DNA from 4 places in the Micromonospora sp. II genome. Region 3 is predicted to be linked to each of the others. Evidence: riboswitches for the same ligand, from Rfam matches in the RefSeq annotation. Region 3 holds a riboswitch; each other region holds the start of a gene.
What was found. A riboswitch is a leader RNA that binds a small molecule or an ion and turns the genes downstream of it on or off. The one in region 3 is predicted to bind cobalamin.
Positions count from the first base shown of each region.

Region 1 (6,253 bases), 400 kb from region 3:
GCGCCGGCTCGTCGACCTGGATGACCCGGATACCGGCTGCCTCGAGATCACGGCACTCGTCGCGCAGGGCGAGCGCGACCTGGTCCGCGGTGTCTGCCAGTGGCTGGTCGCTGCGGACGAACGACCAGGCCAGGATCGTGACCGGGCCGGTGAGCATGCCCTTGACCGGCCGGTCGGTCAGCGACTGCGCGTAGGTGGACCAGTTGACGGTCATCGGCGCCCTGCGTGCCACGTCGCCGTAGATGACGGGCGGACGCACGCATCGGGAGCCGTAGGACTGGACCCAGCCGTGTTCGGTGGCGGCGAACCCGTCCAGCTGCTCGCCGAAGTACTGGACCATGTCGTTTCGTTCCGGCTCGCCGTGCACGAGCACGTCCAGGCCCAGCCGCTCCTGGAGCCGGACGACGTGCTCGACCTCGGCGCGCATCCGCTGCGTGTAGGCGGCGTCGTCGAGACGCCCGGCCCGGTGCTCGGCACGCGCGCGGCGCAGCTCGTCGGTCTGCGGGAACGATCCGATGGTCGTGGTCGGGAGGGGCGGCAGGTTCAGCCGGGCCTGCTGTGCCGCCGCACGCTCCGGGTACGCGCCGCGCTGCCGATCCGTGGCGCGCAGCGCGGCGAGCCGACCGCGTACGGTGTCGTCGCGCCAGGCGGCAGGGGTGGGCGGCAGCGGCTCGGGCAGGGACGTGGTGCCGTTGCGCAGCGCGCGGCCGAGCCGGACGACCTCATCGACCTTCTGCCGGGCGAAGGCGAGCCGCTGACGCAGCGCCGGGTCGAGAGCGGTCTCGGCGGACAGGTCCTCCGGCACGTGCAGCAGCGAGCACGAGGTGGACACGGCGACGTGGTCGGCGAGGGCGGTGACGGCGGCACCGGCCGCCACGGCGGCCCGCAGGTCGGTACGCCAGACGTTGCGGCCGTCGACGAGGCCGGCCACGATCGTCTTGCCGCGCAGCGGTCCCGCACCGGCCAGCCGCCGCAGGTTGCCGGGCCCGGCCACCAGATCCACGCCGACCGCTTCGACCGGCGTGTCGAGCAGGGCGGGCAGCGCGTCACCGAGCTCGCCGAAATAGGTGGCGACGAAGATCGCCGGCCGCTGTTCCACCGCGCCGAGCCGGGTGTACGCCTCCCGCAGCGCGTCGATCTCGGCGGCGCTCCGGTCGGCGACGTAGGCGGGTTCGTCCAGCTGCACCCATCGCACGCCCGCCGCGGCGAGGGATCGCAGGATGCTGGCGTACACGTCGACCAGGTCGGTCAGCCGGTCGAACGGTTCGCCGCCCGCCTCGGTGGGCTTGGCCAGCAGCAGGAATGTGGCCGGCCCGACCAGCACCGGGCGGCTGTCGATTCCCAGCTCGCGGGCCTCGCGGTACTCGCGCAGCGCCTTGTCGGGATTCGCCGCGAAGGTGGTGTCGGAGCCGATCTCGGGAACCAGATAGTGGTAGTTGGTGTCGAACCACTTCGTCAGTTCGAGCGCCGGCTCGGCATCGACGCCCCGGGCCATGGCGAAATAGGTGCCGAGGTCGCCGAGGCCGAGACGGGCGAACCGGCGCGGGATCGCGCCGACGGCGACGGCCGTGTCCAGCACGTGGTCGTAGTAGGAGAACGTGTTGGACGGGATCGCGTCCAGGCGCGCGTCGCGTAGCGTCCGCCACACCTTCGCCCGTAGCGCGGCAGAGGTCGCCGCCAACTCCTCGGCGTCGATCCGGCCCGCCCAGTAGGCCTCGACGGCCCTCTTGAGTTGCCGGTTGCCCCCGATACGCGGATAGCCCAGCACGGTGCTCTGACCGAATGCGGTACTCATGGAGATCCCTTCCCTCGAAGCACACGAGGCCGATCGAGGCGGGGAGGGAAGGGGTACAGACGGCGTACCGGCTTCCGCACCGGCCGTCCCGAGCGACCGTCGGCGGCGCACACCGGACGGTGCGCGCGGTGCGGGCAGGTCTTCGGACTCGCGGGCGCGACCGGATCCACCCGGTCACCTACTGGCCGTCGCTTCCCAGACCTCACGGTCCAGTGCTTCGATGACGGCTGTCGTTCCCACTCACCGCTGCGGGGCAGTCCCGGACTCACACCGGGTTCCCTCTTACGACGCCACACCCTTCACGGGCACGGCGAACCAGCACCGTTGTCCATCGTATGGGGCGGTGAGCCGACGTGGTCGGCGCGTCCGTCCTGCGGGACGGCGAGCCGTCGCGGCGGGTGGCGGGAGCGACTCGCGGTCGCCCCCGCCCCCCGTCGCAGGGCCGGTCAGCCCTTGCGCCACTTCTGGCCGGCCGTGCCCGTGCAGTCCCAGAGCTGGAGCCTCGCGCCGTCGTTGCCGTTCCGGTCCTTGATGTCGACGCACTTGTCGGCCTGAAGGTTGACCAGGTCCCCGGCCGAGTTCAGGGTGAACTGCTGGGCGCCGGTGCCGTTGCAGGTGTAGAGCTGCACCACCGCCCCGTTGGCGGTGGACCCGGCGTCGACGTCCATGCACTTGTTGTTCTGGCTCTTCAGCGCCGTGCCGCTGAACGTCCACTTCTGCGCGTTGGTGTTGTTGCAGTTCCACATCTGCAGCGGCGCGCGGTCGACGAAGTTGGAGCTCGGCACGTCGATGCATTTGTTGTTCCAGTTGCTGACCACGGGCACCCCGGTGGCCGGGTTGCCGCCCCCACCTCCGGTGAACGGGCTGAGGATCAGTCCGGCCGAACGGGGGTCGCCGTCGTGCACCAGTGACTCGAATCCGCCGACGTCGTCGAAGGCGAACGCGTACGCCCGACCGTCGGTCATGTTGGCGTGGATCAGGCGGGCGTACTGGTTGGTGGGGTTGCTGCGGTAGAAGTCGGCGGCGTTCGTGCTGGGCTGGGTGTCGATGGTGCCGAGCGTGCCTCGGTTGAGGGCCGCGCAGAGCGTGCGCGAGATCGGGCCGACCACCTGGTCGTTCGGCGCGGGCAGGTCGCCGTCGCATCCCCAGACGCTGGCCGAGGAGGGCCGGTTGAAGGAGGCGACCACCTGGCCGCTGCCGTTTGTGAAGGTCATGGTGTTGCCCGAGGTACGGCCGTAGTACCGGATGGCCGGCTGGTCGGCGAAGGGCGCCACGGTCAGCGTCTTCGTGGTGTACGCGTTCCACGCGGAGGCGATGTAGGAGTCCAGGTAGGTGGTGCTCAGCAGGCCGGCCCCGGCCGCCTTCCCCGGGGCCAGGACGCGCAGCACGGTCCCGTCGGAGCGGGTGTGGACGGTGTTGGCCCAGCCCGGCTGCGCCCGGATGCCGTCGATGACCGCGTTGCGTCCGTTGGCCACCACGTCGCCGGTGCGCTTGGTGACGCCGTTGGCGCCGGTCACCGTGACCGCGTGCGGGATCGCGAACATGTCGACCTGGGAGCTGTTGAGCCACAGCCCGGAGTCGTTGTAGGTGAACTCGCTCCAGTCGAAGAGGATGTCGCGGTTCGCGTCACCGGCCGCCCAGGGCGCGGGCTGCACCAGCCCGTCCGGGGTGAGGAAGAACTTCAGCTTCTGCCCGAGGGCGAAGTAGGCCCGGCCGGAGAAGCCCCGGGGGAACTGGATCGTGGTGCTACCGCCGTTGCCGGGGCCCGGTATGGAGACGTCCGGCGCGGGCGACGGCGGGATCTGCCCGCCGCTCCACGGCACGAAGGCGCCACCGGCGGTGACGTAGCCGAGCCGGCCGGAGGAGAGCTGGACGCCGATGACGTAGAGGTAGACCGGGTCGGTGCGACCGGTGGTGTTGGTGACGGTGACGGGTAGCAACGCCGGTCCGACCGCGTGGGCGGGCGTGGCGACGACGGTGCCCGCGAGCCCGGCGAGCAGTGCGGACGCGGCGGCGAGCAGCTTTCTTCGAAGACGCATGGCGACACCTCGCTGGAGACAGGGACGGGAGAGCGCTCTCTCAGCAGGGTCCAATTGTTAATTTTGTTTGTCAATAGGCGATCACCGATGGACGCCAGACCGTCACGGGCGGGGCACCCGCCGTGCAGCGGTCGGGTCCGGCGGGACGACGTGCTTGGCGGTCTCGTTGGTGGCGACGTTGACCAGGGTGACCGCGGCGAGGGCCGCCAGCACCACCGGCGGGAGCGCGGCGAGTCCGAGTGGCGCGGACAGTGGGCTGAAGGGCAGCGCGACGGTGACCGTGATGAGCAACAGTCCGGTGCCGGCGAGCGCGGCGGAGGGGCGGCTGCGCAGGAAACTCCGATTGGAGCGCAGCACCAGCAGCGCGATGATCTCGGTGGCGGTGAACTGGACGAACCAGGCGGCGCGGAAGACGTCGGTCGACACGTGCCACCACCAGCGCAGGGCGCCGAGTACGAGGAGGTCCACGGCGATGCTGATCGAGCCGTACACCAGCATGAACCTGCGGATGGTCCGGACGTCGACGGTACGCGGATGCTGGATCTGCTCGGGATCGGCGTAGTCGGTGGACAGGGTGGTGTAGGGGATGTCGGAGAGGAAGTTGAGCAGCAGGACCTGACGGGGCAGCAGCGGCAGGAAGGGCAGCAGGAGCGCGGCGATGCTCATGCTGACGACGTTGCCGAAGGACGCGCTGGTGTTGACCCGGATGTACTTCAAGGTGTTGGTGAACGTGCGGCGGCCGAGGCGGATGCCGTCGGCGATCACGTCGAGGTTCTTGTCGAGCAGCACGATCGCCGCGGCCTGTTTGGCGACGTCGACAGCGGTGTCGACGGAGATGCCGACGTCGGCGGCGTGCAGCGCGGGAGCATCGTTGATGCCGTCGCCGAGAAACCCGACGACGTCGCCGCGTTGGCGCAGCGCGGTCAGGATGCGTTCCTTCTGCAGCGGGTCCACCTCGGCGAACACGGTGACGTCGGCGATCCGCTCCGGCAACTGGTCGTCGGGGCAGGCGGCGAGGTCGGCGCCGACGAGCGGTTCGCCGGCTAGGTCGACGCTGGCGGCGACGTGCCGGGCGGCGTGCCGGTTGTCGCCGGTGACCAGTCGGACCGTGACGCCCATGTCAGCGAGCCGGCGGATGGCGGCGGCGGCGTCTGCGCGGGGTGGGTCCTGGAAGGCGAGCAGCCCGACCAGCGTCATCTCCCGTTCGTCGGCGACGGCGACGGCGGTGGCGCCGGGCATGGCTCGCACGGCGAGGCCCAGCACCCGGTCGCCCTGGTCGCTGAGCGCGGCGAACCGTCGCAGGACCCGCTCGCGTACCTCGTCCAGCGGTACCGTGCCCGCGGCGGTGCGTGCGGTGGCGCAGACGTCGAGCACCGCGCGTAGCGCACCCTTGGTGACCAGGATCGGCTCGTCTCCGTCGCGCACCAGCAGGGACAGGCGCTGGCGGGTGAAGTCGTAGGGCGCCTCGGCGATGCGGGTGCCCGGGTCGGCGGGTGGTTGCCCCCTCATGATCGCCGTGTCGACAGGGTTGGGAAATCCACGCTGGAGGCCGGCGTTGAGCCTCGCGAGCCGGGCCACCTCGGCGTCCGGCTCACCGTCGACCGAGATGCAGCCGGTGAGGGTGACCGTGCCGGCGGTGAGGGTGCCGGTCTTGTCGGTCAGCAGCACGGTCATGGCGCCGAAGTCCTCGATGACCTCGAGGCGCTTGACGATGACCCGGTGCGCGGCCATCGCACGGGCGCCGGCGGAGAGGCTGACCGCGACGATCGCCGGCAGCATCTGCGGGGTCAGCCCGACGGCGAGGGCGAGCGAGAACAGCAGGGAGTCGATGACCGGGCGGTGCAGCAGCAGGTTGGCGACGAAGATGCCGACCAGCAGGACCACCATGATCCGCACGAGCAGCAGTCCGAAGCGGGTCAGCCCGCGTTGGAAGCCGGTGCTGGCGGGGCGGGAGGCGACCCGGCGGGACACCGCTCCGAAGGTGCTGTCGCGGCCGGTGCGCATCACCACCGCGCGCGCGGTGCCGCTGGCCACGTGCGTACCCATCCACAGCGCGTTGCCGCGCGCGGTCAGCTCCGCGTCCGGCGGCGACGGGTCGTCCGACTTGGGTACGGGGAACGACTCACCGGTAAGCACCGCCTGGTCGACCTGCAGACGTTCCGCCTGAACGATCCGGCAGTCCGCCGGGACGACGTCCCCGGCGCGCAGCACCACGAGGTCGCCGACGACGACCTCCTCGACCGGTACGGACACCTCACGCCCGTCGCGGATCACCTCGGTGTCCACCCGGACCCGGGCCTGCAACGCGTCGACGGCCCGCCCGGCGGCGTGTTCCTGCCAGAAGCCGAGGCCACCGCTGGCCGCGACGATGGCCAGGATGATGGTGCCGTCGATCAGATCCCCGACGGCCATCGACAGC
Region 1 covers NZ_LYXF01000024.1:141,434-147,686, reverse strand. The annotation lists gene metE (5-methyltetrahydropteroyltriglutamate--homocysteine S-methyltransferase) at 1-1,795, opposite strand, end outside; cobalamin riboswitch at 1,911-2,130, opposite strand; gene A8711_RS12610 (beta-1,3-glucanase family protein) at 2,242-3,834, opposite strand; gene mgtA (magnesium-translocating P-type ATPase) at 3,937-6,253, opposite strand, start outside.
Region 1: linked by a shared signal. The riboswitch ahead of metE (5-methyltetrahydropteroyltriglutamate--homocysteine S-methyltransferase) and the one ahead of A8711_RS14140 (ribonucleoside-diphosphate reductase subunit alpha) in region 3 are both predicted to bind cobalamin.

Region 2 (6,253 bases), on a different contig from region 3:
GCTCACCATTCGATGCCTCGTTGGCCCTTCTGGCCGACGTCCATCGGGTGCTTGACGTGCTGCATCTCGGTCACCAGATCGGCTGCCTCGATCAGCCGGTGGTCGGCCCGGCGCCCGGTGACGATCACGTGCTGACGGCCGGGACGGTGGACCAGTGTCTCCACGACGTCGCCGACGTCGACCCAGCCCCACTGCATCGGATAGGTGAACTCGTCCAGGATGTAGAGCTGGTGCCGTTCCGCCTGGATACGGCGCTTCACCTCCGCCCAGCCCTCGGCGGCGTCCGCGGCGTGGTCCGCCTCGGTGCCGCTCTTACGGCTCCAGGACCATCCGGAGCCCATTTTGTGCCACTCGACTGGCCCGCCTTCGCCGGTCTGCTCGTGCAGCAGCCCGAGCCTCTCCAGGACGGTCTGCTCCCCGATGCGCCACTTGGCCGACTTCACGAACTGGAACACCCCGATGTCCCAGCCCTGGTTCCAAGCGCGCATCGCGATACCGAAGGCGGCGGTCGACTTGCCCTTGCCGTTTCCGGTGTGGACCATCAGCAGCGGCCGGTTGCGCCGCTGGCGGGTGGTGCTGCCGTCGTCCGGGACGGTGAGCGGCTTACCCTGCGGCATCAGGCCACCCCCGCCCGCGGAGCGGTCGCCGTGCGAACGACCCCGGTGAGCCCGTCGGCGGTCACTTCACCGAGCGGCACGTGCTCGGCCCTCAGATGAGTGGCAAGCCGGGCGGCGAGGCCGAGCCGGAATCGTCCGGTCTCGCAGTCCACGACGACGACCTGGACACCGCTGGTGGCGAGCGCGGCGGCGGCGCGGTGGGCACGACCCAGCGGGTCCGGGCCGGAGGTGGCGCGGCCGTCGGTCACCACGACGAGCAGGGGCCGGCGGGACGGGTCGCGCAGCGCCTCCCGGCGCAGCACCTCCCCACTGCGTTCCAGGCCCTCCGCGAGCGGGGTCCGGCCACCGGCCGGTAGGTCGGCCAGGCGGCGGGAGGCGACGTCGACCGAGCCGGTCGGTGGCAGGACGACCTCGGCGGTGTGCCGGCGGAACGTCACCAGTGCGACCTTGTCCCGGCGGCGGTAGGCGTCCAGCAGCAGCGACAGCACAGCGGTCTTGACCTGCTCCATGCGGCGGCGGGCCGCCATCGAACCGGACGCGTCCACGCACAGCAGCACGAGGTTCGACTCGCGCCCGACGGTCTCGGCCCGGCGCAGGTCGCCGGGCACGAGCGCGAGGCCGCGACCGCCGGTCAAGCCACCCCGGGAATGCTGATGCGGCGCCGCCGCGGTGATGGTGCCCGGCAGGTGCAGCCGGCCGTCGCCGGACGTGCGCCGCCGCTGCCCGGCGACACGGCCCTGCGGTGTTCGTGCCCGGGACCGCCGGCCGGCCTGACCGTCGCCGGTTCCTTTCACGACCAGCAAGCGGGCACGTGCGGGCTCGCCCGCGGATGCCATCGATGTGGCGGCCTGCCGTTCGGGCTCCGGTACGGGCGGGCTCTCGCCGGGAGAGCCGGGCACGTCCCCGGCCGATCCGTCGTGCCCGGTGTCGTCGGGCAGACCGCCGCCGGGACCGTCGGGTCCGGGGTCGGGGTCGTTGTGGCCGAGTAGGTCGTCCAGGCGGTCCTGGTCCAGGCCGGGCTCGTCGAAGGGGTTGCGGCGGCGGCGGTGCGGCAGCGCGAGACGGGCGGCGATGCGGATGTCCTCGAGTGTCACTCGCGTACGTCCCCGCCAGGCCGCGTGCGCCGCGGCGGCGCGAGCGGTGACGAGGTCCGCACGCAGGCCGTCCACGTCGAACGCGGCGCACAGCTCGGCGATCCTGGTCAGCGTCTCGTCGTCGAGCACGACACCGGCCAGCGAGCGCCGGGCGGCGGCCAGCCGGGTGCGCAGGGCTTCCTGCTCGCCGGCCCAGCGTGTGGCGAAGCCCTCCGGGTCGGCGTCGAATGCGAGCCGGCGGCGGACCGCCTGCACCCGCAGGACGGGGTCACGCGGGGCGGCGACCTCGACCGTCAGGCCGAACCGGTCGAGCAGCTGCGGGCGCAGTTCGCCCTCCTCCGGGTTCATCGTGCCGATCAACACGAACCGGGAGGCATGCTCGACCGAGACACCGTCGCGTTCGACGCTGACCCGGCCGGTCGCCGCGGCGTCGAGCAGCAGGTCGACCAGGTGGTCCGGCAGCAGGTTGACCTCGTCGACGTACAGCAGGCCACGATGGGCCCGGGCCAGCAGGCCAGGCTCGAACGCGACGACGCCGTCTCGCAGCGCGGCATCGAGCTTCAGCGATCCGGTCACCCGGTCGTCGCCGGCTCCGACGGGTAGTTCGACGAGGCGTACCGGCCGTTCGACGACGGGCGTGGGCACGTCGAACGGCCCGTCGGGGCAGACCGCCGAGGGATCGTCCGGGTCGATGGAGAACCGGTCGCCCGCATAGACCCGTACCGCCGGGAGCACCTCGGCGAGGCCGCGCACGGTAGTGGTCTTGGCAGTGCCCTTCTCCCCGCGGATCAGGACACCGCCGATGAGCGGATCGATCGCGACCAGGGTGAGGGCGAGAGTCATGTCGTCGGCGCCGACGACGGCACAAAAGGGGTACTGCGCTGGCATGTAGGGCTCCCGCTCGATCTGCCATGGCGGTCCACGACGCGGCATGCGCCGTGGATCGGATCGAGGCCGGTCTTCGGACTTCCCAGGTCAATGCCTGGATCACCGCAGCGGGCCCTGTGCCGGATTCTCACCGGCTTCCCAGATTCTCCCCGCGACCACGGTCGTGGGGCACCTCGAACCTGTGCATCACCATAGACGCCCCGGTGGCCGGGGCAAGGGCCGGTGGGCGGCTAGGGTGCATCTCCATGGAGGAGCGGGTGACCGTGGTGGGGATCGGGGCTGACGGGTGGGTGGGTCTGCCGGAGCCGTCCCGGGCGCTGGTGCGGGCGGCCGCGACGCTGCTCGGCGGGCGGCGGCACCTCGAGGCGGTGCCGCCCGTCGACGGCCAGCAGCGCGTGGCGTGGCCGTCGCCGCTGCGGGACAATCTGCCAGGTGTGCTCGCCTCCGCGCGAGGGCCGGTTGTCGTGCTGGCCTCCGGCGACCCGCTCGTGTCGGGTATCGGCACGACGCTGCTGGACGTCCTGGGCCCGGAGCGCGTGACGATCGTGCCCGGGGTCTCCTCGGTAGCCCTCGCCCGAGCACGTCTCGGATGGCCGGCCGAGTCCGTCACCACGGTCAGCCTGGTCGGCCGGGACCTACGGCTGATCGTGCCTGCGCTCTCGGCCGGGCGCCGGCTGCTCGTGCTGTCCAGCGACGAGACGACACCCGCGGCCGTGGCCGCGGTGCTGACCGGGCTCGGTTGGGGGCAGTCCAGGCTGGTCGTGCTCGGTGACCTCGGTGCCGCCGGTGAGTCGTGTACCGCGACCACCGCGGCCGGGTGGGACCTGAACGACGTGCCGCGGTTGAACGTTCTCGCTGTCGAAGCTCGCGGTGCCGGTCCGGGCTGGGCCTCGGGCGGCGTGTTGCCCGACGACGCGTTCGAGCACGGCGGGCAGATCACCAAACGTGACCTGCGGGCCAGTGCCCTGGCCCGGCTCGCGCCCGCGCCCGGTCAGCTGCTGTGGGACGTCGGCGCCGGCAGCGGCTCGATCGGTGTGGAGTGGATGCGGGCCTGGCCGACGGCACGGACGATCGCGGTGGAGCCCCGCTCCGACCGGGCCGCGCTGGTGCACCGCAACGCCGCTGCCCTCGGCGTGCCGGGTCTGTGTCTGGTCGAGGGTTCGGCGCCCGGGGCCCTGTCCGGCCTGGACCGTCCCGACGCGGTGTTCGTCGGCGGCGGGGCCACCGTCCCCGGCGTGCTGGACACCTGCTGGGATGCGCTCGGCGCCGGTGGACGGCTCGTCGTGCACGGTGTCACCGCCGAGACCGAGGCGGTGCTGCTGAAGCAGCACAGCCGGCGCGGCGGTGAACTCGTCCGCCTGCACGTCGAACGCGCCGAACCGCTCGGCGGCTTCACCGGCTGGACGCCCGCACGGGCAGTCAGCCAGTGGTCCATCGTCAAGGGAGATTCATGACCGTCCATTTCGTCGGGGCCGGGCCCGGCGCCGCCGACCTGCTCACCCTCCGCGCGGTACGCCTGCTCGAGTCCGCCGACGTGTGCCTGTACCCGGGCACGTACCTCGACGCCGAGGTGCTGGAGCACTGCCGTGACGACGCCCGGCTGATCGACACCCAGCACCTCGACCTGGACCAGATCACCACGCACCTGGTCCAGGCACACGCCGACGGGTCCGAGGTCGTACGGCTGTGCTCCGGTGACCCGTCGCTGTACTCGGCGGTGCACGAGCAGGCACGCCGGCTCGACGCCGCCCGGGTCCCGTGGGACGTCACGCCCGGCGTGCCGGCCTATGCGGCTGCTGCCGCCGCCGTCGGCGCCGAGCTGACCGTCCCGGAGCTGGCCCAGTCGGTCGTGCTCACCCGCGCGCAGGCCCGGTCCACGGTCATGCCGTCGGGAGAGAAGCTCGCCGCGTTCGCCGCGACCGGCGCGACGCTCGCCCTGCACCTGGCGGTCACGCGTACCCGCGAGCTGGCCGCCGAACTGGCCGGCTACTACGGCCACGACTGCCCCATAGTCGTGGTGCACCGGGTGTCGCAGCCGCAGGAGCTCATCCTGCGCGGCACGCTGGCCGACATCGGCGGCCGGGTCGAGCAGGCCGGTCTGCGACAGGCAGCGGTCATCCTGGTCGGCCCGGCGCTGGCCGGGGACGTCCGTGGCGGCGAGTCGTTCCTCTACTCGGCCGGTCGCGAGCGCCGCGTGCGCGGCTGATCAGGGCACGAAGCGCGGGCTCCAGACACGTCCGGCCGCGGTGACTCGCGTCGCCGAGGCGCCGATGATCAACAGGCATTTCATGTCGATGCTGCCGGGGTCCAGTTCGCCGAGCGAGGTGACGGTGAGACTCTCCCCGGCCCGGCCGATGTCGCGGCCCACGACCACGACCGTCCGGGGGGACTTGTGCTCCAGCAGCACGGCCCGGGCCTGCGCGACCTGTTCGGTGCGTGAGCGTGAGCGCGGGTTGTAGAGGGCCAGCACCAAATCCGCCTCGGCGACAGCGCGCAGCCGCTTGACCACGACCTCCCACGGCTTGAGCCGGTCCGACAGGCTCATCACCGCGAAATCGGCCCCGATCGGCGCGCCCGCGCGCGCCGCGACCGCCTGGACGGCGGAGATCCCGGGTACGACACGGATGGCGACGCCGGCGTAGCGGGGGTCCTCCGCGGCCTCGAACACCGCCGACGCCATGCCGAAGACGCCCGCGTCACCGCCGGAGACGACCGCGACGCGCTCACCGGCGAGCGCCAGTTCGAGCGCCTGCCGGGCCCGCTCGAGCTCGACCGTGTTGCCGGAGGCGTGGCGGACGAGTCCGGGGCGCTGCGCGACGCGCTGGACGTACGGGCCGTAGCCGACGACGTGGCCGGCCTCGGCGAGCACCTGCGACGCCTCGGGGGAGAGCCACCGATCGGGACCGGGGCCGAGGCCCACGACGACGACCTCGGCACCGGGATAAGGTTCGGTGACCCTGGTGGCCGGGAGGTCGTAACGGGCCACTCCGGGCCGGGTGTCGCCGGGGACCAGCACGATCGAGAAGTACGGCACCGTGGCGGGGTCCACGTCGGCGACAGGCAGTACCCGCTCGGCGGTCATCGACGCCCGTTCGACGTACCAGGAGCCCTCGACGCGCCCGGCCTGCTCGAGCGCCGAGCGGACCTTGGTGAACGTCCGGCCCAGCTTCATGATCACCGCCCCGTCGGTGTCGGCGAGACGCCGGGCCAGCTCGGGCTCGGGCAACGTTCCCGGCAGCACGGTCAGCACGTCGGTCTGCCGGACCAGCGGCAGGGCGGTGGTGGCGGTGGCGGCGGCGAAGGCGGGCACACCGGCGACGACCTGCGTGTCGAACTCGCCGGCGAGCCGGTCGTGCAGGTACATGAACGAGCCGTAGAGCATCGGGTCGCCCTCGGCCAGCACGACCACGTCGCGGCCCGCACGAAGGTGGGCCCGCAGCCGCTCGGCGGCTTCGGCGTAGAAGTCGGCCATCGCCCCGGCGTACCCGCCCGGGTGCTCGGTGCTCTGGGTCGTCACCGGATAGACCAGCGCCTCCTCGATCACGTCGTCCGGGAACAGCCCGGCAGCGATGCGGCGCGCGTTGGACTGTTTGCCGACACCCTGGTGGTAGGCGATGACCTGGGCCGCGCCGATCAGCCGGGCGGCTTTGAGCG
Region 2 covers NZ_LYXF01000031.1:26,970-33,222, reverse strand. The annotation lists gene A8711_RS17265 (cobyrinate a,c-diamide synthase) at 1-9, opposite strand, end outside; gene cobO (cob(I)yrinic acid a,c-diamide adenosyltransferase) at 3-617, opposite strand; gene A8711_RS17255 (magnesium chelatase subunit D family protein) at 617-2,599, opposite strand; cobalamin riboswitch at 2,646-2,790, opposite strand; gene A8711_RS17250 (bifunctional cobalt-precorrin-7 (C(5))-methyltransferase/cobalt-precorrin-6B (C(15))-methyltransferase) at 2,845-4,053, shown strand; gene A8711_RS17245 (cobalt-precorrin-4/precorrin-4 C(11)-methyltransferase) at 4,050-4,805, shown strand; gene A8711_RS17240 (precorrin-2 C(20)-methyltransferase) at 4,806-6,253, opposite strand, start outside.
Region 2: linked by a shared signal. The riboswitch ahead of A8711_RS17255 (magnesium chelatase subunit D family protein) and the one ahead of A8711_RS14140 (ribonucleoside-diphosphate reductase subunit alpha) in region 3 are both predicted to bind cobalamin.

Region 3 (6,253 bases):
ATCAGCCGGATCAACACCCGCCGGCTGGCGCTGGCCGGGGCCGCGCTGATCCTGCTCAACGCGCCGCTGCTGGCCGCGTCCACCACTGTGGTGGCGCTGGTCGGCGGCCTCGCGGTCTGGGGCTTCGCGGCGAACCTGCTGGCCACGCCGATGAACGCCCAGTCGGTCGAGGTGCAGAAGCGGTACGGGCGGCCCATCCTGTCCACGTTCCACGCGGGCTTCAGCATCGGCATGCTGGTCGGCGGCCTCTGCGGCACCGGGGCCGCGGCGATCGGGATGTCGCCGTCGGCGCAGATGGCCGTCACCAGTGTCCTGCTGGGCGCGCTGCTGATCGCCACGCACCGCTGGCTGCCCGACACGCCCCGCCAGGAGACCAAGGACGGCGAGGCGCGGCGCCGGCTGCGTGACCGGTTCACCCCGCAACTGCTGCTGCTCGCGGTGATCGCCTTCCTCGCCTCGTTCATCGAGATGGCCGGCGCCCAGTGGAGCGCGCTGTACGCGACCGAGGTGGCCGGCGCCACGGCGGTGCTCGCCGCGGCCACGTACACCTGTCTCGCGCTGGCCGCGACCGTCGCCCGGCTGTTCGGCGACCGGCTGGCCGGCCGGGTCGGGCGGATCCGCTTCGTCCGGCTGTCCGCGCTGGTCGCGACAGCCGGCGTGGCGCTGCCGGTGGCGTACCCCCATCCGGCGGCGGTGATGGCCGGGTTCGGACTGCTCGGGTTCGGCCTGGCGTGCGTGACCCCGACGGTGCTCGGCTTCGCCGGTGAGCAGCCGGGCCTCACGTCCGGCGAGGGCGTCTCCGTGGTGGCGATGGGCCAGTGGCCGGGCGCGCTGCTCGCGGCGCCGGTGATCGGCCTGCTCGCCGGCGCGCTGGACCTGCGTACCGCGTTCGTGGTGGTGGCCGTGCTGGCGCTCGCCGTGGTGGCGTTGATCGGGCGGGTCCGGGCGGCGGCGCTGCCCGGTGAGAGCCCGGCCCCGCCCCGGCCGTGACGGCCGGGGCGGGGAGCGGCGGTCAGAAGTCGTCGTCGAACGTGACGCTGCCGGTCACGCCGACCTGGTACGCCGACACCCGACGCTCGAAGAAGTTCGACAGCTCCTGCACGTCCTGCAACTCCATGAACGCGAACGGGTTGGCGCTGCCGTACATCGGGGCGATGCCGAGCACCGCCAGGCGCCGGTCGGCCACGTGCTGGAGGTACTCGCGCATGTCGGCCAGCGACATCCCCGGCACGCCCTGGCCCAGCAGGTCCGCGGCGAAGCTCACCTCGCACTCCACCGCCTCGGCCAGCATCTCCTTCACCTGCTTCTCCATCTCGGCGTCGAACAGGTCCGGTTCCTCGGCGCGTACGGTCTCCACCACGTCGAACGCGAACGCCATGTGCATCGACTCGTCCCGGAACACCCAGTTGGTGCCGGAGGCCAGCCCGTTGAGCAGGCCCCGGGACCGCAGGAAGTAGACGTAGGCGAACGCGCCGTAGAAGAACAGGCCCTCGATGCACGCGGCGAAGCAGATCAGGTTGAGCAGGAACGCCCGCCGGTCGTCGCGGGTCCGCAGCTCGCGCAGCTCGAAGATCGAGTCGATCCACCGGAAGCAGAACTCGGCCTTGCGGGCGATCGACGGGATGTTCTCCACCGCGGCGAACGCGGCGAACCGTTCCTTCTCGTCCGGCACGTACGTGTCGAGCAGGTTCAGGTAGAACTGGACGTGCACCGCCTCCTCGAACAGCTGCCGGGACAGGTAGAGCCGGCCCTCGGGCGAGTTGACGTGCTGGTAGAGGTTGAGCACCAGGTTGTTGGCGACGATCGTGTCGCCGGTGGCGAAGAACGCCACCAGCCGCGACACCAGGTGCCGTTCGGCGGGGGACAGCTTCGCCAGGTCGGCGAGGTCCGAGTGCAGGTCCACCTCCTCGACCGTCCAGGTGTTCCTGATCGCGTCCTTGAACCGGTCGAAGAAGCGCGGGTAGCGCATCGGCCGCAGGGTCAGGTCCATGCCGGGGTCGAGCAGCATGTGCCGGGTCGGTGCGGTGGTGGTCACTGGCATGCCTCGCAGCTCTCGGGGTTCTCCAGGGAACAGGCCAGCGCCTCGTCGTCGCTCACGGCGGAGACCACGCCGGGCACCGGGGCGGGCACCGGGGCGACGGTGGCCTGCTGGATGCGGGTGGCGGGACGGGAACGCAGGTAGTAGGTGGTCTTCAGCCCGGCCTTCCAGGCGTACAGGTACATCGAGGACAGCTTGCCGATGGTCGGCGCGCTCAGGAACAGGTTCAGCGACTGGGACTGGTCGACGAACGGCGCCCGCGCGGCGGCCAGGTCGATCAGCGCCCGCTGCGGCAGCTCCCAGGCGGTGCGGAACAGCTCCCGCACCGGCGCGGGCAGCTCGGTGATGTCCTGCACCGAGCCCTCGGCCCGCTTGATCCGGTCGCGGACCTGCGGCGTCCACAGTCCGCGCGCCTTCAGCTCCCGCACCAGGTACGTGTTGACCTGGAGGAACTCCCCGGACATGGTCTCGCGCTTGAACAGGTTGGACACCTGCGGTTCGACGCACTCGTAGCAGCCGGCGATGGAGGCGATGGTGGCGGTCGGTGCGATCGCCACCAGCAGCGAGTTGCGCAGCCCGCCTGCGGCGATCCGCTCGCGCAGCGCCGCCCACCGTCCGGCCTGCGCCGGCTCCGCGCCCCACAGGTCCGGGTGCAGGTCACCCTTCGCGGCCCGGGTCTGCGGGTACGCCGGATGCGGCCCGAACCGCTCGGCCAGCCCGGCGGAGGTCTCCAGCGCGGTCAGCAGGATCTCCTCCTGCACGCGGGTGGACAGCTCCTTCGCCTCGGGGGAGTCGAACGGCAGGCGCAGCGTGAAGAACGCGTCCTGCAACCCCATCAGGCCGAGCCCGACCGGCCGCCAGCGCGGGTTCGACGCCGCCGCCTGCTCGGCCGGGTAGTAGTTGATGTCGATCACCCGGTCGAGGAACACCACAGCGGTGCGGACCGTGGCGCGCAGCCGCTCCCAGTCCACCCCGTCGGCGGTGACGTGGGCGCCGAGGTTCACCGAGCCGAGGTTGCACACCGCCGTCTCGGCGTCGTCGTTCACCTCCAGGATCTCGGTGCACAGGTTGGACAGGTGGATCACGTTGCCCGGCTCACCGGTCTGGTTGGACAGCCGGTTCGCGGCGTCCTTGAACGTCATCCAGCCGTTGCCGGTCTGCGCGAGCGTGCGCATCATCCGCCCGTACAGGTCCCGGGCCCGTACCGTGCGGACCGCGTTCTTCTCGGCCGCCCGGTACGCGGCGTCGAACGCCTCCCCGTACAGGTCGGGCAGCTCCGGGGCGTCCGACGGATCGACGAGCGACCACTCGCCGTCGGCCTCGACCCGGCGCATGAACTCGTCCGGGATCCAGTTGGCCAGGTTGAGGTTGTGCGTACGCCGGGACTCCTCGCCGGTGTTGTCCCGCAGCTCCAGGAACTCCTCCACGTCCGGGTGCCACGGCTCCAGGTAGACGCAGGCCGCGCCCTTGCGCCGGCCGCCCTGGTTGACCGCGGCCACCCCGGCGTCGAGCGTCTTGAGGAACGGCACGATGCCGTTGGACCGYCCGTTCGTGCCCCGGATCAGCGCGCCCCGGCCGCGCACCCGCGACCAGGCGATGCCGATGCCGCCGGAGAACTTCGACAGCTTCGCCACCTGGTGGTAGCGCTCGTAGATCGAGTCAAGCTCGTCGCGCGGCGAGTCGACCAGGAAGCACGACGACATCTGGGTGTGCCGGGTGCCGGAGTTGAACAGCGTGGGGGAGCTGGGCAGATAGGCCAGGCTGGACATCAGCCGGTAGAAGCCGACCGCCTCGCCCGGGGTGCGGGACAGTCCGCAGGCCACCCGCAGCAGCCAGTACTGCGGCGTCTCCACCACCAGCCGCGACTGCGGGTGCCGCAGCAGGTAGCGGTCCGCGACAGTGCGCAGTCCGAAGTACTCGAACCGCCTGTCGCCGTCCGGGTCCACGGCGTCGTCGAGCTTGCGCGCGTGCCGGGCGACGAACGCGGCCGTCTCGTCGCCGATCAGCCCCAGCCCGTGCGCGTACGCGATCGACTGGCTGAAGCTCGCCACGCCCTGACCGCGGACCTCCTTGTCCACGTACGCGGCCAGCAGCCTTGCCGCCAGCTTCGAGTACTGCGGCTCCTCGCCGATCAGCTCCGCCGCGGTCTGGATCGACAGCCGGTCCAGCTCGGCGGTGGTCGCCCCGTCGTAGAGCCCGCTGATCGTCTTGGTGGCCACCCGCAGCGGGTCCACCTCGTCCAGGTCGGCGACCCAGCGTTCGACCGCCCGGACGATCTTGCCGACGTCCACCGGCTCGGTGTCGCCGTCCCGTTTGCGTACCCGCATCGCCGGCCGGCGGGCCTCGGACCCGCCGCCGGTGGCCGGCGGGCTTTCCTGCACGACAGTCATGACCTCTCCTCGCTGTCACCGTCTGGAGACGGCGGGAGACGCCAACGGGCACGGCGCGGCCGGCCCGGCTGCTGGCGTCGGTCGTCCCGCGCGACCTCCGGCCGCCGTACGCGGAGGCGCACGGCGCGCTGGCAGGTCTTCGGACTCGCGGGCCCGACCGGGGTCGCCGGTCGCCTACCGGCCGTCGCTTCCCAGGCCGGTGGCCCAGTGCTGTTGACGGCTGTCGTTCCCACTCACCGCTGCGGGGCAGTCCCGGATTCCCACCGGGTTCCCTCTTGCCTCGGCCCCGCCCCGGAGGGCTCGGCCGAACCAGCTGCGGCACCACCATATATGGCGGTGAGGGCGGTTGGGCAACACCAGATGTCGTGTCGGGCGTGTCGCATGGATCTCACTGTCCACAGTGCCTACCCCCGATGCCGGCGCTCGCCGCCGGGCGCGATACTCGGCGTATGGGGAATACCGGACGCCGCTGGGCGTGGGTGGCGGTCCTGCTCGTCGGCGTCGGGCTTCACCTGCTGGTGCTGGAGACACTGTCCGGCACCGGCACCGTCACGTTCGTGCCGGCGCTGATCGTGCTCGGCGCGTGCGTCGCGCCCGCCACGTTCCTGGCCTTCGCCCAGGGGCGGCCGGCCCGCCGCCCGGTCCCCGGCTCCGTCGTCGGCGTCGCCGCGCTCCTCGGCGGCGTGGTCGGCGTGGTCGCCGCCGGCTGGCTGGAGTACGGCACCCTGCACCGCCTCGGCGTCCTGCCGATGGCGCTCGTCGGCCTGGCCGAGGAGACCGCGAAGCTGATCGTGCCGGCCGGCATCCTGCTGCTGTGGCGGCGGCACCGGTCACCGGCGCAGGGCCTGGTGATCGGCGTGGCCTCCGGCGCCGGGTTCGCCGCGCTGGAGACCATGGGGTACGCGTTCGCCGCGTTCGTCGGGTCGGAGGGCAACCTCGGCGCCGTCGAGCGGACGCTGCTGGTTCGCGGTCTCACCGCGCCCGCCGCGCACCTGGCCTGGACCGGGCTGACCGCCGCCGCGTTGTTCACGTTCGCCGCCGCGCCCGGCGGCCGGAGACTGGCGGCGTTCCTGCTCACCTTCGCCGCCGCCGTCACGCTGCACACCTGCTGGGACACGTTCGGCACGCAGCCCGCGTACGTGTTCATCGGCGGTGTGTCGCTGGGCTGGGTGCTGCTGCGCCTGCACCTGGACCGCGAGCGGCCCGCCGCCCCGCCCCGGGCGCCGGAGCGTGATCCTCACCAGCTCGCCGAGGTGGCGGGGTCGGAGCCCTCCTGATGCCGCGATCTCGGCGAGCTGGAGTCGAGCAAGCGTCAGCCGGCGGCCAGCCGGACACCGAGCGCGACGAAGGCGACAGCGCAGAGCCGGTCGACCCGCCGCGACCAGCGGCTGTCGCCCCAGCGGCGGGCGAACCGCCCGGCGCCCACGCCGAGAGCCAGGTCCACGGTGAGCTGCACCGCGACGAACAGCGCGCCGAGCAGCACCAGCTGTGCCGCCACCGGGCCCGCGTCGGGCCGGACGAACTGCGGCAGGAACGCCACGCTGAACAGGATCATCTTCGGGTTGAGCAGGTTCGTGAGCAGCCCGCGCCGGAACGCCCGCCCGGCGCCGCCGCCGTCCGCCCCGTCCGCCGCGACGCCGGGCCGGCCCGTGCCGCGCAGCGCCCGCAGGCCCAGCACGATCAGGTACGCCGCACCGGCCCACCGGATCGCGGTGAACAGCACCGGGGACGCGGCGATCACGGTGGCGAGTCCGGCCACCACGGCGGCGACGTGCACCGCCTCCCCGGCCGCGACCCCGAGCGCCGCCACCGCCCCGGCCCGCGC
Region 3 covers NZ_LYXF01000024.1:543,843-550,095, forward strand. The annotation lists gene A8711_RS14130 (MFS transporter) at 1-990, shown strand, start outside; gene A8711_RS14135 (ribonucleotide-diphosphate reductase subunit beta) at 1,013-2,041, opposite strand; gene A8711_RS14140 (ribonucleoside-diphosphate reductase subunit alpha) at 2,032-4,428, opposite strand; cobalamin riboswitch at 4,541-4,757, opposite strand; gene A8711_RS14145 (PrsW family glutamic-type intramembrane protease) at 4,878-5,705, shown strand; gene A8711_RS14150 (LysE family translocator) at 5,741-6,253, opposite strand, start outside.

Region 4 (4,352 bases), 400 kb from region 3:
CATCCCGATCCGTGCCGAGGCCACGGCGGCGCCCGGCCGGCGGATCGAGCGGGTCGAGTTCCGCGAGCGCGGCAGGCTGCTCGCCGTGGACACCACCGCGCCGTACGCGTTCGACTGGCGCGGCGTGCCGCCGAACAGCGGCACCCGCGTCACCGCCACCGCCTACGACAGCAGCGGCGCCCAGGCCACCGCCGAGGTCCGCGGCATCCGGGTGCTCCCGCCGCAGGCGCCCGGCGCCGCGCCTGCGCTGAAGGCGTTCGGCAACCGCATCCTCACGGTCACAGCCAGTCCGAGGCCGTACCGGCCCCGTGGAATCATCCGGTCGGCCGCGCCCGGCGAATGCGCATGGGGACCGATCCACTGGGACGGCCCGGTCGACGACGCGTCGGTAGGCGCGCTGCGGGCCCGCGGCGTCAACGCGGTACGGGTCGTGCTGAGCGACGCCTGCTACGCCTACACCGGCAGCCCTGCCGATCGGCAGAACCGCGTCGGCTACCTCGACGAGGCGGCCCGGTACGTCGACCGGCTCGTCGGGGCCGGCATCACACCCGTCGTGTCGCTGCGGCAGAGCGACATCTCCGCCACCCGCACGTTCTGGAGCGCGGCGGCGGAGGTGTTCGGCGACGACAACGCAGTGGTCTTCGACATCTCGCCGTACGACTTCCCGGCGGCCGGCGGCACCGATCCCGCGGCGGTCTGGACCTGCTGGCGCGACGGCGGATCCGAGTGCGCCGGCGCCGGTCTGCCGAACTTCGGCGTGCAGGAGCAGATCCGCCTGCTTCGCGTCCAGGGCTCGTTCAACCTGGTCCTCGCCGCCGGGATCGACGGCGGCAACGATCTGAGCCGGTGGCTGGAATATCGCCCGGCTGACCCGGACGGCCGCAGCGTGGCCGCCGCCTGGCGCGTCGACGACCGCTCGGCCTGCGCCACGCCGGCCTGCTGGCGGTCCACGCTGCTCCCGGTCGCCGCCCAGGTGCCGCTGGTCGCCACCGACGTCAGCGCCGGCTCGGGGGCGCCGACGTTCGTACCGCGGACTGTCGCCTGGCTCGACCAGCACGGCATCGGCCACCTGCGCCGGTGACCGGGGGAGGGGAGGCCGCGGCCGGAGGGCCGGTCAGACGGCCGCGCGCGCCCACTGCTGGTTGGTGCCGCTGCCTCTCCTACCCGTACGACCCCTCGACCGGGTCGGCGTGGGCGGGACATCGCACATCGAGCCGTCCATCGACGTTCATCCAACAGATCGGCGTGCGTAAGCTCCACACGGTCGGATCCATGGAACCTACGGAGGAGGTTCCATGGATCGTCGAACGATGTTGCGGGCCACCGTTGTCGGTGCGGGCGCCCTCGCCCTGCCGTTCACGGCGTGGTCGGCGGCGTACGGAGCCCCGGCACAGAACGCGGCGGGGCCCTACGGCGGGCTTCAGGCAGCCGACGCCAACGGCATCCAGTTGCCGGCCGGGTTCACCAGCTCGATCGTCGCGCGTTCCCGGCGGACGGTGCCGGGGACGTCGTACACCTGGCACGACGCTCCGGACGGTGGCGCCGTGTTCGCGAACGGCAGCGGCTGGATCTACGTGTCGAACTCCGAGGTGTCGGCCGGTGCGGGTGGCGGCGTCTCGCGACTCGTTTTCAACTCCAGCGGGGCCGTGGTCGGGGCGTCGCGGATCCTCTCCGGCACCAACAACAACTGCGCCGGTGGCAAGACACCGTGGAACACCTGGCTCTCCTGCGAGGAGGTGTCCCTGGGACGTGTCTTCGAGACGTACCCTCTCGGCGGGACCGCGGTGGCGCGTCCCGCGATGGGCCGGTTCAAGCACGAGGCGGCCGCGGCCGACCCGGTCCGCCGCGTGGTCTACCTGACCGAGGACGAGACCGACGGCAAGTTCTACCGCTTCGTGCCGGCCACCTGGGGCGACCTGTCCGCCGGAACCCTCCAGGTCCTCCGCGCCGGTACGGCCACCTCCGGCACGTTCACCTGGGCCACGGTGCCCGATCCGGACGGCTCGCCCACCCCGACCCGGCAGCAGGTGTCCGGCGCGAAGACGTTCAACGGTGGCGAGGGCTGTCACTACGCGGACGACACCGTCTGGTTCACCACGAAGGGCGACAACCGCGTGTGGCAGGTCAACCTGGCCGCCGGCACGTACGAGCTCGCCTACGACGACAACCTGGTCAGTCCGGGCGCCCCTCCGCTGACCGGGGTCGACAACATCACCGGGTCCACGGCCGGGGACCTCTACGTCGCCGAGGACGGCGGGAACATGGAGATCTGCATGATCACGCCGGACGACAAGATCTCGGTCTTCCTGCGGATCACCGGACAGAGCGGTTCGGAGATCACCGGGCCGGCGTTCACCCCGGCGGGGGACCGGCTGTACTTCTCCTCGCAACGCGGCACGACCGGCTCGTCCTCCGGCGGCATCACCTACTGCGTCACCGGTCCGTTCCGCCGTTGACCGGCTCCCGGTCCCGCCGGCAGTGACCACACGGTGAGGGACGCCCGGTCCTCACCGGGCGTCCTTCACCGGCGTGCTCCACGCGGACGCGCCGGGACGACGGCCTCTCGACGTCGGGGTGTGAAACCGCCGATTCCGCCGGCCGTCACGGCACGTGGCCGGTTCCTGGCGCATTGACATCGGCGCACCGGCCACAGCAGACTGTCGCGACAACTCAACCACCGCGTGTACGTGCGGGGGAAGACCGGTCGAAATCCGGCGCTGGCCCGCAACGGTAGGCCGCCCAGAGAACTCTGCGGCGGCGAGCCCGAATACCCGTCGTACGCGTGCAACCGCTCCCCACCCGTCGTGGCCCACGGGTCGGAGTCCCGGACGCCCCCGCGTACTGCGGCCGTCCGGGCTTTCGACGACCGCCGGGCCGGAAAGGCGCTTCCGATGGTCGTCCGCCGAAGCCGGCACCGCCTGCTCGCGCTCCTCTGCGGCGTACTCGCCGCCCTCACCCTCACCACACCGGCCGTCGCCGCCCCCGATCGCGCCGCCCTCACCCGCCCGGAGGCCGCCGCCGGCTGGCTCGCCCGGCAACTCGTCGACGGCGAACGCTTCGAGGCGGTCTTCGACGGTGTCGCCTACCCCGACCAGGGGCTGACCCTCGACGCCGTGTTCGCCTTCGCCGCCGCCGGCGTGGCCGACGACCACGGCGCCGGCGCGCTGGCCTGGGTCACCCGGCCGGACATCCGCGACGGCTATCTCGGCGACGGCGTCTCCGAGGCGTACGCGGGCGCGACCGCCAAGCTCGCCCTCGCCGTGCAGGTGCGCGGCGGCGACCCGGCCGACGTCGCCGGGGTGGACCTGATCGCCCGGCTGCGTTCGCTGCAGACGCCGGCCGGCCGGTTCAGCGACCGGTCCGCGTACGGCGACTACAGCAACGCGTTCAGCCAGTCCTTCGCGCTGCTGGCGCTGGACCGTACGGCGGCCGGGGCGCCACCGGCGGCGGCCGCCTGGCTGGCCGGCACCCGATGCCCGGACGGCGGCTACCCGCTGCTGCCCGCCCAACCGGTCTGCACGTCCGACGTGGACGCCACCGCGCTCGTGACGCAGGCGCTGCGCGCCGCGGACCGTCCGGCCGACGCCGCCGCCGGGCTGCGCTGGCTGGTGTCCGTTCAGCGTGCCGACGGCGGCTTCGCCAACGCGGCCGGCACACCGAACGCCAACAGCACCGGCCTCGCCGCGCAGGCCCTGCGCGACGGTCACCGGCTGCCGGCCTGGGCGCGGTCCCGGGCGTTCCTCGCCGGACTCCAGGTCGGCTGCGCCGGGGCGCCCGCGGACCGGGGCGCCGTCGACTTCGACGGTGGCGGCTTCGACCCGGCCACCGCGCCCCGGGCCACCGCCCAGGCCGTCCTCGGTCTCACCGGGATCGGGTACGCCCGTCTGTCCGCAGCCGGCGCCGACCCCGGCGCACCGGCGCTCGCCTGCCCGTGAACCGCCTCGCCGCTCACCCGATCACAGGAGGACCCGTGTTCCGTCACCGTCCCACCGCCCGCACCTGGATGGCCGGCCTGCTGGCCGCCGTCGTGGCCGGCGTCGCGCTGACCGCAGTCGAACCCGCGCCCCGGTCGGCGCACGCCGCCGCCTGCGTCGGCACCTCGGGAGTCACTGTGGTCGTCGACTTCGCCGCGCTCGGCGGCGGCGTCCAGGTCGCCTGTGCGCCGGGCGATCCGGCCACCGGCCTGGCCGCGCTTCAGGCCGCCGGCTTCACCGTCACCGGCACCGCCCGCTGGGGCCTGGCCTTCGTCTGCCGGATCAACGGCAAGCCCACCGCCGCGACCGAGCCGTGCGTCAACACCCCGCCGGCCACCGCGTACTGGTCGTACTGGCACGCGTCCAGCGGCGGCTCCT
Region 4 covers NZ_LYXF01000024.1:148,817-153,168, forward strand. The annotation lists gene A8711_RS12620 (Ig-like domain-containing protein) at 1-1,081, shown strand, start outside; gene A8711_RS12625 (alkaline phosphatase PhoX) at 1,296-2,456, shown strand; cobalamin riboswitch at 2,658-2,794, shown strand; gene A8711_RS12630 (peptidase) at 2,892-3,935, shown strand; gene A8711_RS12635 (hypothetical protein) at 4,004-4,352, shown strand, end outside.
Region 4: linked by a shared signal. The riboswitch ahead of A8711_RS12630 (peptidase) and the one ahead of A8711_RS14140 (ribonucleoside-diphosphate reductase subunit alpha) in region 3 are both predicted to bind cobalamin.